Regions from separate parts of the Phyllobacterium sp. TAF24 genome, predicted to be linked through region 2. Evidence: predicted binding sites of a transcription regulator. Region 2 holds the regulator's gene; each other region holds the start of a gene.
The links. The regulator LexA, encoded in region 2, represses DNA repair genes until DNA is damaged. The targets are predictions, from matches to a motif close to TGTTCNNNNTGTGTTCNG.

Region 1 (4,140 bases), on a different contig from region 2:
CGTGCGGCATAGGCGGGCGAACAGACGAGATGCTGTTCGAAAGTGCCGATGCGCCTGGCCTGCGCGCTCGAATCCTCCAGCCAGCCGACGCGGATCGACAGATCCAGTTCGTTATCGACCAGATCGAATTTGACGTCGGTGAATTTCAGATCGACCTTCATCTGCGGATAACGCTCAAGATACAGTGCCACGGCTGGCGCCACGATTTTCGCGCCATAATCCAGCGGCGCGGTCAGCATCAGTGTTCCCGCGGGTGTACCCGTCTCGGATGAAACCTCATCAATCGCATTCTCCGCCTCGCGCAGAACAATGATACAACGCTCATAGAACCGGCGTCCTGCCTCGGTCGCCCGTAATCGCCGCGTGGTGCGGATGAGAAGCGCTGTGCCCAGTTCCTCCTCCAGCTTCGACAATTGATGACTGACGACAGCCTTGGCCACCCCAAGCCGGTCTGCTGCGGCCGTAAAGGACCCCATATCGACAACAGTGACGAAATAGATGAAGCGATTGAAACTGACCGAAGGCATGGCGCACTCTATTATCTGATTTAATCAGACAGTTTGTCTCTTTGATCAGGATTTTTCAAGAAACCTTTCCGTGTCAGTGTTCGGCCTCACACCGAGAAACCGATTAAGGAATGAAACTGTGCGAACCCTTCTGACAAGACGCGATACGATGAAATCCATTCTGGCTGCCAGTGTTGTGGCCGCTCTTCAGCCACTCGGCACCTTGGCTGCAAGAGCCGCTGCGAAACTGGAATGGACTTATTTTCAGGCGGATGAGAATGGTTTTCGCCGCACACCGGTGCTGTTGACCGGTGAAAAGGAAGCGATATTGCTTGATGGTGGATTTACGCTGTCCGACGGGCGGGTTGTCGCCGATGCCATCAAGGCCACCGGCAAGACGCTGACGACGATTTATGTCAGTTGCAGCGATCCCGACTATTATTTTGGTCTGCGTCCTATCGTTGATGCTTTCCCGAAGGCAAAGGTGATTGCTGCCAGCGCAACGGTCGAGGCTATCAAGGGCAATGTACAGGGCAAGCTTGATGTCTGGGGGCCGCAGCTCAAGGATAATGGCCCGAAAATATTGGCGGATGTGGTCATCCCGGATGCATCAGATGTGGCTTCGCTTGAGCTTGAGGGCAACAAGATAGAAGTGATAAATGTCAAGGACCTGAAAGATCGCCGCTATCTCTGGGTGCCAAGCCTTGAAGCGATTTTTGGCGGCGTTCTGATATCATCAGGTGTCCATGTCTGGGTTGCGGATGAACCGACAGCTGACGACCGGAAGAAGTGGATTGCGGCACTTGATGAAATCACTGCCCGTAAGCCCAGGATTGTTGTGCCATCCCATCAGGCTACCGATGCGCCGCAGGGTGTTGAGGCGGTGAAATTCACCCGCGACTATCTCGAGACATTCAATGCCGAAGCTGAAAAAGCCAAGACGAGCGGCGAACTGATCTCGGCAATGAAAACGCATTACCCTGACCTTCTCGATGTCTCGTCGCTCGAGCTTGGTGCCAAGGTTGCCAAGGGCGAGATGAAGTGGGGCTGATTGCGCCTATCCTCAGCTGATAAGGCAGCGCCAGCCTCATCGCTGGCGCTGCTTTCCTTGCGTTCCCCTAACGTTCTTGTCATGCCGCGCAAATTGTGATGAGGTGCCATTATTGGCACTATTCATTTTTTTAACGCGATATTTTCAAGGAACGATTGATGGTCACCCGCGTGCGTACCGTCGCATTTCAGGGCATTGAGGCCCAACCTGTCGATGTACAGGTCATGATTTCTCCCGGTAAAATGGGCATCCATATTGTCGGCCTGCCAGATAAAGCGGTGGCTGAAAGCCGTGAGCGCGTGCAGGCGGCGCTGCATGCTTCAGGGCTTTCCCTGCCGCCGAAGAAGGTGACCGTCAATCTCGCTCCGGCAGACCTGCCGAAGGAGGGTAGTCATTACGACCTGCCGATCGCCGTGGGTTTGATGGCGGGGCTTGGCGCCATGCCCGCCGATGCGCTGCAATCCTACGTCGTGCTTGGCGAGCTGTCGCTTGATGGAACGATCACCCATGTGGCAGGCGTCCTGCCCGCGGCAATCTCCGCCAACCGGCAGGATCGCGGTTTGATCTGTCCCGCTCCCTGCGGTCCTGAGGCGGCATGGGCGGGCGAGGACATCGATATTCTGGCGCCGCGCAGCCTCATCAGCCTTGCCAATCATTTTCGCGGCCATCAGGTACTATCGCGCCCTGAGCCTTCCATGCACACCAATGCACCAGATCTGCCCGATCTGGCAGATATCAGAGGTCAGGAAAGCGCCCGGCGCGCACTGGAGATTGCCGCCGCAGGCGGTCATAACCTTCTCATGATCGGCCCGCCCGGCTCGGGCAAGTCCATGCTGGCGCAGCGGCTTCCCTCCATCCTGCCGCCACTCCTGCCACGCGAACTTCTCGAGGTCTCCATGATTGCCTCGGTTGCCGGTCAATTGCTGGGTGGTAAACTGACGGATCGGCGGCCCTTTCGTGCGCCGCACCATTCCGCTTCCATGGCCGCCATGGTTGGCGGTGGGATTCGTGCCCGGCCGGGCGAGGTCTCTCTGGCACATCGCGGCGTGCTGTTTCTTGATGAATTTCCGGAATTCACACCACAGGTGCTGGACTCCCTGCGCCAACCGCTTGAAACCGGAGATTGCATGATCGCCCGCGCCAATCACCGTATTTCCTATCCGGCGCAAATCCAGCTCGTGGCTGCCATGAACCCCTGCCGCTGCGGCATGGCCGGTGAACCGGGGCATCGCTGTGCCAGAGGACCGCGCTGCCAGCAGGATTATCAGGCACGCGTTTCCGGGCCATTACTCGACCGCATCGATCTTCGTATCGATGTTCCCGCCGTCAGTGCGGTCGATCTCATCCATCGCCCGGCTTCGGAGAGTAGCGCCTTTGTTGCTGTACGGGTCGCCCGTGCCAGAGACGTCCAGAAGCGGCGTTACGAAGCATTGGGATTTCCCGCCGTGACAATGAATGCTCATTGCCCCGTCGCGCTGATTGAGGAGGTGGCGCAATGTGACAAGGCGGCCCTGACGCTGTTACAGCAAGCAGCAGAACAAATGCGCTTCTCCGCGCGCGGCTATCACAGGGTTCTCAAAGTTGCGCGAACGCTGGCCGATCTGGAAGGAATTGAAGCTGTCGGGCGTATTCACGTGGCGGAAGCGATTTCATACCGCATGGCGCAGGACGCGGCCAATCAAGCCGCCTGAATCGGCAAAAAGAAAATGCCGGACTTTTCGATCCGGCATATCTTGAATGCTTGGCCTCGATTTAGCGGACCGAACCCACAAGGATATTGCTTGGTGCTTCGATACTGACCCAGCGGCCGGTGTTGTTCGTGGCCTGGCGCTTGAGATAGGTATATTCGGTTTCCGACCAGTTCTTGACACCATCGGCAAGGTTATCGAGGACGAAATCACCGGTGTCGGTGCGCACGGTCAGAACCGCATGACCTTCGCCGTCAGGCTTGCGTACCACGGTGATCAGAAGATCAGCCGGTGAAATGCCTGCCTGCATCAGTTCGCGGCGCTTTTCCAGAACATAGTCTTCACAATCACCAACATTGCCGACCTTGTCAGGATAACCCCAATATTCCTCGACGCCGTAAATTTCCATATCCGTCAAAGGCTTGACGTCCTGGTTGACATGGCTGTTGACGTTGACGATCAGTTCCCAGAAATCACGGGTCATCTTGGCTGGAGCAACATTGCGGCTACGCACCGAGCACTCGTCCGGCAGGCGCTTGCAGAACTCATAATGACCGATTGGCTGGGATGTCAGGCCGCCGGTCTGCATGAAAGGTTCGGCTGCGGAAGCGGTATTTGCGATGAGCACACCGGCGAAAAATGCCGCTGCGAACCCCATCGACTTCAAAATCTTTACCGCTCCGAACATGCTTTACTCCGAACCCAACCAGCCTTCGTTAACAAAACGTTAATGTCGGGAGGGGATATGAGTCAATCACAATGGCGCCACGATCCCGCCATTGTTAATATATGGTTAAAATTTGAACTTCCTAGATTTTGACGAAAATTTGAGAGTTGTATGCCGCGAGCACTTGCAACCAGCAGGAGATTTAGCTGTTACGTCCCGCCTGTGTAA
Region 2 (4,140 bases):
GGCGGTTGACTATGGATGTCATTGCAACCGAACGCCCGCAGCTTCTCTACAGGCCCGAAAGGCTTGTTATATCAGCCCGTTCATTGCCAGCCGATGCCGGGCCGGGCACCAGCCTGCAAGGTCTGGTGCATCTGCGTCCGCAATCGGGGCCTGTACGGCCGGGCAATTATGATTTCGCATTCCATAATTATTACCATGGTGTCGGCGGTAACGGGTTCTTTCTGGGTAAGCCGGAAATTGTATCGCTTACGGAACCTGCCGGGATCGCCGACAAGATATTGCTGATGGTGGCGGGCATGCGCCAGCAACTCACCAACCATATTCAGCATCAGATCAAGGGCGAGCCGGGCGCAATTGCTGCATCGCAGATCACCGGACAGCGTGACGGCATCAGTGAGGCGACGAACAATGCCATGCGGCTCAGCGGCTTGTCGCATGTCCTGTCTATATCCGGGTTCCATATGGCGCTTGTTGCGGCCATCGTCATGGGGTCTTTGCGTGCCTCCTTGGCCTTCTTCCCGGAATTCGCCGCACGATATCCGATCAAGAAGTTTTCAGCCTTTGTCGCGCTGCTGGCCTGCGCATTTTATCTGCTACTCTCTGGTCTCGATGTCGCCGCCCAGCGCAGCTTCGTCATGCTGGCGGTGATACTTATTGCGATGATCGCGGACCGCGCCGCGCTTTCATTGCGCAATGTTGCCTTGGCGGCACTCGTTACAATCGCCATCGCACCACATGAAATCCTGGGACCAAGTTTTCAGATGTCTTATTCGGCCACCGCGGCGCTGATCGCATTCTATGGTTGGTGGTCACCCCGCAAAGCAACCCGGAACAATCGACGCAAACGCCGCAATGGTTTGCTTCTGCAATTGCCGGACAAGATCATCGATCATATCAATGGCATCGCCATGACGTCTTTGGTCGCCGGTTCAGCCAGTGCGATCTTTGCCGTCTATCATTTCAACAATACGGCACCACTGGGTTTGATCGGCAATGCGCTGGCCTTGCCTGTGGTATCCATCCTTGTCATGCCCTTTGCCGTTCTGGCGTTGCTGCTCATGCCTTTCGATATGGACTGGCTACCCTTCCGTGTCATGGAGCGCGGGATTGAACTCTTCACTGTTATTGCCAATCATGTCGCGGCTCTTTCGCCCAGCGGCCATCTCGGTCCAATGCCGCAAGTGAGCCTGCTGTTCCTGAGTGCGGGATTGATTGTCCTCCTGTTCCTGTCGTCATGGCTGCGCCTGTGCAGCCTGCCACTATTGGCCATCGGCGCGCTCGTCATGATGCGCAGCGTACCGCCGGATATTGTCATATCGGAGGATGGCAGACTGGTGGGACTGCGTAATGGCGAAACATTGATGATCAATCGGTCGCAAGGTGGCGCATTCATTCTGAACAACTGGCAGCAAGGTTATGGGCTTGCGCAGATCATCAAACCAGTCAAGGCCAATGCACAAGCTGCAAACGGCATGTTTGAATGCGCAGACAAGCTTTGTACGGCGCGCGAACCCGGCGGGCTCATCATCGCCTATACGGATAAACCGGCGCAAAAGAATGCAGCCTGCAGTGAAGGAAATATTGTCGTGCTGGCCTTTGCGGGGAGGGATGCGGCGTGCACAAATCCCGGCACATTGGTGGTCACATTGCACGATCTTGCTTTGAATGGCGCCGCGGAAATCCGCTTGGGCCCGGTCACACAGGGGCCGGTCACACAGGGGCATGGGGAAGCGATGAATGCTTCCAGGATCGAACAAACATTCGATCAAAGGTTGATCTCAGCCAGCCTGACCTATGCCATTGGACCGCCAGATCGGCCATGGAACACTTACCGTGTTCACTCACGAGCGGCACGCAACATGCCGGAACGTGTACATAAGCCAAAAACAAAAGCGAGCATCCCGAACAGCGGCGAACGGGATGCCGATCCGGATCAGTAACGCCTGATGAGTCCGACGAGTTTACCCTGTACCTGCACGCGATCCGGTCCAAAAATCCGGGTTTCATAGGCAGGATTCGCTGCTTCAAGGGCAATCGATGCTCCTTTGCGACGGAACCGCTTGAGCGTTGCCTCTTCATCATCGACAAGCGCCACGATGATTTCACCGGGGTTGGCCGTATCACCGCGCTTGATAACGACGGTATCGCCATCAAAAATACCCGCTTCGATCATCGAGTCGCCTTTAACTTCAAGCGCATAATGCTCGCCACTGCCGATCATATCCGGCGGAAGGCTCAGCATATGGGTCTGGTTCTGGATGGCGGAAATGGGCACACCGGCAGCAATCCGGCCCATGACAGGAATGCTGACATTGGCAGGCATATCCATGTCGTTGGAAGCACGCGGCTGCGGCTTTGGCGGCGCAACATTGCGCCCGAGACTGCCCTCGATGACGCTTGGCTCGAACTTTCTCTGGGCGTTGAGACCCGGAGCAATGGAGTCTGGCAGGCGCAGGACTTCCAGCGCGCGTGCCCTGTTGGCAAGCCGGCGAATGAAGCCGCGTTCTTCGAGCGCAGTGATCAGCCGGTGAATGCCGGATTTGGAAGCCAGATCCAGCGCATCCTTCATTTCGTCGAAGGATGGCGGGATACCCGTCTCCTTCAGACGCTCATGAATGAAGAGAAGAAGTTCATGTTGTTTACGCGTGAGCATCGGCGATCCTTTAGCAGGGAATCGGAAAAACAAAACCAGAACAAACACTATCTGTTCCAGCATTGTTCTACAAGTGCTTAATATTCCGTTGCATACGCTCGGCGTGATGGTCAACAATTTGCAATTAGCTTCATTCTGGCGCTGATGATCTGTTCAGCAGTTCGTTTCAGTGTCCGTGGGGCATAACGTTTGCCGTGAACAAACACCGCACTGAAAGCCTAGAATCAGCAAAGTTTATACCGCAGCATTTGGTATTGGCTGGATAGGTCGCCAAGTTATATATGATGGGTCTGCCAAATTGAACACATGTGGCGGACCTATGTGTCGGGGGACATTATGAAATCAAACCTTGCGGTGATCTGGCGACAGTCAGTTGGAAGCTTTATGCAATCCATACGCTCAGCTCTGATGATAGGGTTGGTGCTTGCCATATCATCCCCAGCAGTAGCAGGTGGATTAGCGGGTGCAAATAACGATATCGCTGCCGGGAATTACGACAAGGCTTTTTTCAAACTGCAACCGCTGGCTAAGAATGGCGATACTGACGCTCAGTTTACAATCGGTGTCTTGTATGAACGCGGATTAGGGACAGAACAGAATTTTGTATCGGCCGCTGAATGGTACAAAAAAGCCGCAGATGCTGGCGATGCCCGAGCTCAGTATAATCTTGCCTTGTTCTATAACAAAGGATCCGGTGTATCAGCCGATATTCATACAGCATTGGACCTGTTTCGAAAATCAGCTGAACAAGGACTTCCGGAAGCTCAATTTCAGCTGGGAATTATGTATCAAGAAGGTCGAGCCACGCTGCAAGACTTTGTACAGGCGGTCAAATGGTTTCAAAGAGCTGCGGATCGGGGAAATGCCTTCGCGCAACTTAATCTCGGCCTTTATTATTCACGAGGACTCGGCGTATCCCAAGACGAAGTCTATGCGGTGAAATGGTACCGGAAAGCCGCTGATCAAGGAGTGGCCCTGGCGGAGTTTAATCTGGGCCAGCAATATACGAGTGGCAAGGGTCTCCCAAAGGACGACGTGCAAGCTGTCGCATGGTTCGCGCGAGCTGCAGCACAAGGACTCTCTGTGGCACAAAATGAGCTTGGGCGAAGATATGAAAGCGGTACCGGAATAGCTAAGGACGATGAAAAAGCTGTGGAACTATACCGTAAGGCCGCCGAACAAGGATTGGCGATGTCCGAAGCCAACCTCGCACTACATTACTTTTCCGGCCAAGGTGTCACCAAAGACGATGTTTTAGCGCTCAGCTGGTTGAAAAAAGCCGCCGACCAAGGTCTCGCACAAGCTCAAGCCGAACTCGGACTCAGATATATCACTGGCGTCGATATCCCAAAAGATAATGAGCAAGCCGAAGTGTGGTTACGTAAAGCGTCTGATCAGGGATTGGCAATGGCTCAATACAACCTTGGTCTTATGTATTTTCAAGGCGACGGTTTAGCTAAGGATGAGGTCAAAGCCAAGGAACTATG
Region 3 (4,140 bases), on a different contig from region 2:
CATAGCGCTGATACCAGCGCGTGGCACGGTCCAGTTGCGCCTCGCTTGCCGGGAACCATTTTCTGTTGCGAAACTGTTCAATCCCACACCCAAGCAGCCAGTTGACCATGGAACCAAGCACATTGCCCACGCTTGCAACGGCAATCAAAGCGGATGCCGGATAGGAATGGCTAAGAAGTAACCCCGCAAGCAGCGCTTCCGATTGCATGGGTAAAATGGTTGCGGCCGCAAAAGCGGCCGCGAACAATCCGGCATAAACACCAAAATCAAGCATGATCAGGCAATAACCGGCAACTGATTACAAAACTGGATCAGAACGGAATCTCGTCATCGAGATCACGCGAGAAATTACCGCCTGCATTGTTGCCGCCGCCGCTATTGCTTGATGAGGACGCGCTGGAACGGCCGAAATCGGAACCATAATCGCCATTATCGGAAACCTGGCCACGGCTCGAATTATCAAAAGAACGCCCGCCGCCGGAACCGGCACCCTCACCGCGTGAATCGAGCATCTGCAATTCGCCGCGGAATTTCTGCAGAACGATTTCCGTCGTGTAGCGCTCATTGCCGGTCTGGTCCTGCCACTTGCGGGTCTGCAAGGAGCCTTCAATATAGACCTTCATGCCTTTTTTCAGATACTGCTCGGCAACCTTGGTCAGATTATCGTTGAAAATAACGATATTATGCCATTCGGTTTTTTCCTTGCGTTCGCCGCTGTTCTTGTCGCGCCAGCTTTCTGACGTGGCAAGGCTGAAACTGACAACAGGATCACCTGAACCCATTTTCCGAACTTCCGGGTCCTTGCCCAGATTGCCTACCAAAATCACCTTGTTGACACTGCCGGCCATAAAAATACTCCACAAAATTAGCTTTTCGATTTTGCGCCATCATACAGAAGCCGCGCACCCGGCGGGTAACTGTCTGGCTATATCCACAAAATACTGCTCAAATTCCGCATCCAACTGCCGTGAAACGCATGGCTGGATGAACTGGCAACTGACATTCTCCTGACAAATCTGTCAGGAGCCTTGCCCTCGTGCCGTTTCACCGGTGCAACTTTCCTGCGCTTGTCTGGTTTATCAGACGCGGAACCAACAGGTTTTGCGCTGATTTCACCTTGCCTGCAATATTTGTTCTTTTTTTGTTCTATCACTTGCTCTATGGATGTCAACATGGCTATGGTGATTCCAACTCAGGTACAGCCTCGTAATTTGCAGGAAACTTTCTAAATAAGGGAAAGACTCCGGCCAGCGAGCCAGTTCCTCCCCCCATAACGGCGTGACAGTCATGAGCGATCAGAAATTTATATCCATTCGTGGTGCCCGCGAACACAATTTGAAGAATGTCGACCTCGACCTGCCGCGCGACAAGCTTATTGTCATGACGGGCCTGTCCGGTTCGGGCAAATCGTCCCTCGCATTTGATACGATCTATGCGGAAGGCCAACGGCGTTATGTCGAGAGTCTGTCGGCCTATGCCCGGCAGTTTCTGGAGATGATGCAAAAGCCCGATGTCGATCAGATTGACGGACTTTCGCCGGCCATTTCCATTGAACAGAAGACGACGAGCCGTAATCCGCGCTCCACCGTTGGCACTGTCACGGAAATCTACGATTATCTGCGTCTGCTCTATGCGCGTGTCGGCATTCCCTATTCACCCGCAACGGGCCTGCCAATTGAAAGCCAGACCGTCAGCCAGATGGTTGACCGCGTTCTGGCGCAGGATGAGGGCACGCGGCTGTTTATTCTCGCGCCAATTGTCCGCGGTCGCAAAGGCGAATACCGCAAGGAATTGGCCGATCTGCAGAAGCGCGGCTTCCAGCGCGTAAAAGTTGACGGCATATTCTACGAAATTGCCGATGTTCCGGCGCTGGACAAGAAATACAAGCATGACATTGATGTGGTGGTCGACCGCGTTGTCGTGCGTTCGGATATTTCGGCTCGTCTGGCCGACAGTCTCGAAACAGCGCTGAAGCTTGCCGATGGCATTGCTCTGGCGGAATTTGCCGACAAGCCGCTTCCATCTGATGAAACATCTGGTGAATCCGCCAATAAATCCAAGAACGAGACACATGAGCGTCTGATGTTCTCGGAAAAGTTTGCCTGTCCGGTTTCGGGTTTCACCATTGCCGAAATTGAGCCGCGCCTGTTCTCGTTCAACAATCCGTTTGGTGCATGTCCGACCTGCGATGGCCTTGGCACCCAGAAGGCAATTGATCCCAGTCTGATCGTCCCGGATGGAAGCCTTACTTTAAAGGGTGGCGCTATTGCACCTTGGTCGAAGTCGAGCTCTCCCTATTACAACCAGACATTGGAAGCATTGGGCGGCAGCTACGGCTTCAAACTCGCTGACCGCTGGCGCGATATCAATGAAGAGGCACAGAACGCCATCCTTTACGGCACCGGCAGCCGCGAAGTTCATTTCTCCTATGATGACGGCCTGCGTTCCTACAAGACAACAAAGCCTTTCGAAGGCGTCATTCCCAATCTGGAACGGCGCTGGAAGGAAACAGATTCGGCTTGGTCGCGTGAAGAGATTGAGCGCTTCATGTCCGGCACACCCTGCCCGGCCTGCGGCGGTTATCGCCTGAAACCGGAAGCGCTGGCCGTCAAGATCGGCGGGTTGCACATTGGTCAGATTACCGAAAAGTCGATCCGCCATGCCGACGCCTGGTTCAGCGATATCGATAAAAGCTTCAACGACAAGCAGACGGAAATTGCTGCGCGTATCCTCAAGGAAATTCGCGAGCGTTTGCGTTTCCTCAATGATGTAGGCCTCGATTATCTGGCACTGTCGCGCAACTCCGGCACGCTATCCGGGGGTGAGAGCCAGCGCATTCGTCTGGCATCGCAGATCGGTTCCGGCCTCACTGGCGTGCTGTATGTTCTCGACGAACCATCCATCGGTCTGCATCAGCGCGATAATGAGCAGCTTTTGAAGACGCTGCGCCATTTGCGCGATCTCGGCAATACGGTCATCGTCGTCGAACATGACGAAGATGCGATCCTGACCGCCGATTATGTGGTTGATATTGGTCCAGCTGCCGGTATTCACGGCGGCGAGATCATCGCGGCGGGCACGCCTGCCGATATTATGGCAAGCCCGAAATCACTGACAGGCAAGTATCTGTCCGGTGCGATTGAGGTGGCCGTACCTGCGGAGCGGCGCAAGCTGAACAAAAAGCGCATCAAGATCGTCGGCGCGCGCGGCAATAATCTGAAAAACGTTTCCGCGGAAATTCCGCTTGGCACCTTTACCGCTGTAACGGGTGTGTCCGGTGGTGGCAAGTCGACATTCCTGATCGAGACCCTGTTCAAATCAGCCTCGCGTCGCATTATGGGTTCGCGCGAACAACCGGCGGAACATGACCGGATTGATGGTCTGGAATTCCTCGACAAGGTCATCGATATCGACCAGTCGCCGATTGGCCGCACACCGCGCTCCAATCCTGCAACCTATACGGGTGCGTTCACGCCGATCCGTGACTGGTTTGCCGGTCTGCCGGAAGCCAAGGCACGCGGCTATCAGCCGGGGCGCTTCTCGTTCAACGTCAAGGGCGGGCGCTGTGAGGCCTGTCAGGGCGACGGCGTGATCAAGATCGAGATGCACTTTCTGCCCGATGTCTATGTCACCTGTGATGTCTGCCACGGCAAACGGTATAACCGCGAAACATTGGAAGTGCTGTTTAAAGGCAAATCCATTGCCGATGTGCTCGATATGACTGTTGAGGAAGGCGCCGAGTTCTTTGCCGCTGTTCCCGCCGTGCGTGACAAGTTGCAGACACTGGCAAAGGTGGGGCTTGGCTATATTCACGTCGGCCAGCAGGCCAATACCCTGTCGGGTGGTGAGGCACAGCGCATCAAGCTTGCCAAGGAACTGTCGCGCAAGGCAACGGGGCGCACGCTCTACATCCTTGACGAGCCGACAACCGGCTTGCATTTCCATGATGTAGCAAAACTTCTTGAAGTGCTGCATGAGCTTGTGGACCAAGGCAATACGGTCGTGGTTATCGAGCACAATCTGGAAGTCATCAAGACAGCCGACTGGGTCATTGATCTTGGACCGGAAGGTGGTGATGGCGGCGGTGAGATTGTTGCGGTCGGACGACCCGAAGAGATTGTGGATGAGCCCCGCTCCTAC

Region 1: the regulator LexA is predicted to act here: its motif matches at 1,618-1,635, upstream of AB4Y96_RS18900 (YifB family Mg chelatase-like AAA ATPase).
Region 3: the regulator LexA is predicted to act here: its motif matches at 1,132-1,149, upstream of uvrA (excinuclease ABC subunit UvrA).

The regions. Positions count from the first base shown of each region.
Region 1 covers NZ_JBFRDN010000023.1:71,225-75,364, forward strand. Annotated here, with positions in the region: gene AB4Y96_RS18890 (LysR family transcriptional regulator) at 1-527, opposite strand, end outside; gene AB4Y96_RS18895 (MBL fold metallo-hydrolase) at 676-1,557, shown strand; gene AB4Y96_RS18900 (YifB family Mg chelatase-like AAA ATPase) at 1,716-3,248, shown strand; gene AB4Y96_RS18905 (transglutaminase-like cysteine peptidase) at 3,310-3,933, opposite strand.
Region 2 covers NZ_JBFRDN010000016.1:21,479-25,618, reverse strand. Annotated here, with positions in the region: gene AB4Y96_RS14895 (ComEC/Rec2 family competence protein) at 1-1,940, shown strand, start outside; gene lexA (transcriptional repressor LexA) at 1,934-2,653, opposite strand; gene AB4Y96_RS14885 (tetratricopeptide repeat protein) at 2,990-4,140, shown strand, end outside.
Region 3 covers NZ_JBFRDN010000040.1:26,113-30,252, reverse strand. Annotated here, with positions in the region: gene AB4Y96_RS23810 (YqaA family protein) at 1-274, opposite strand, end outside; gene ssb (single-stranded DNA-binding protein) at 312-848, opposite strand; gene uvrA (excinuclease ABC subunit UvrA) at 1,288-4,140, shown strand, end outside.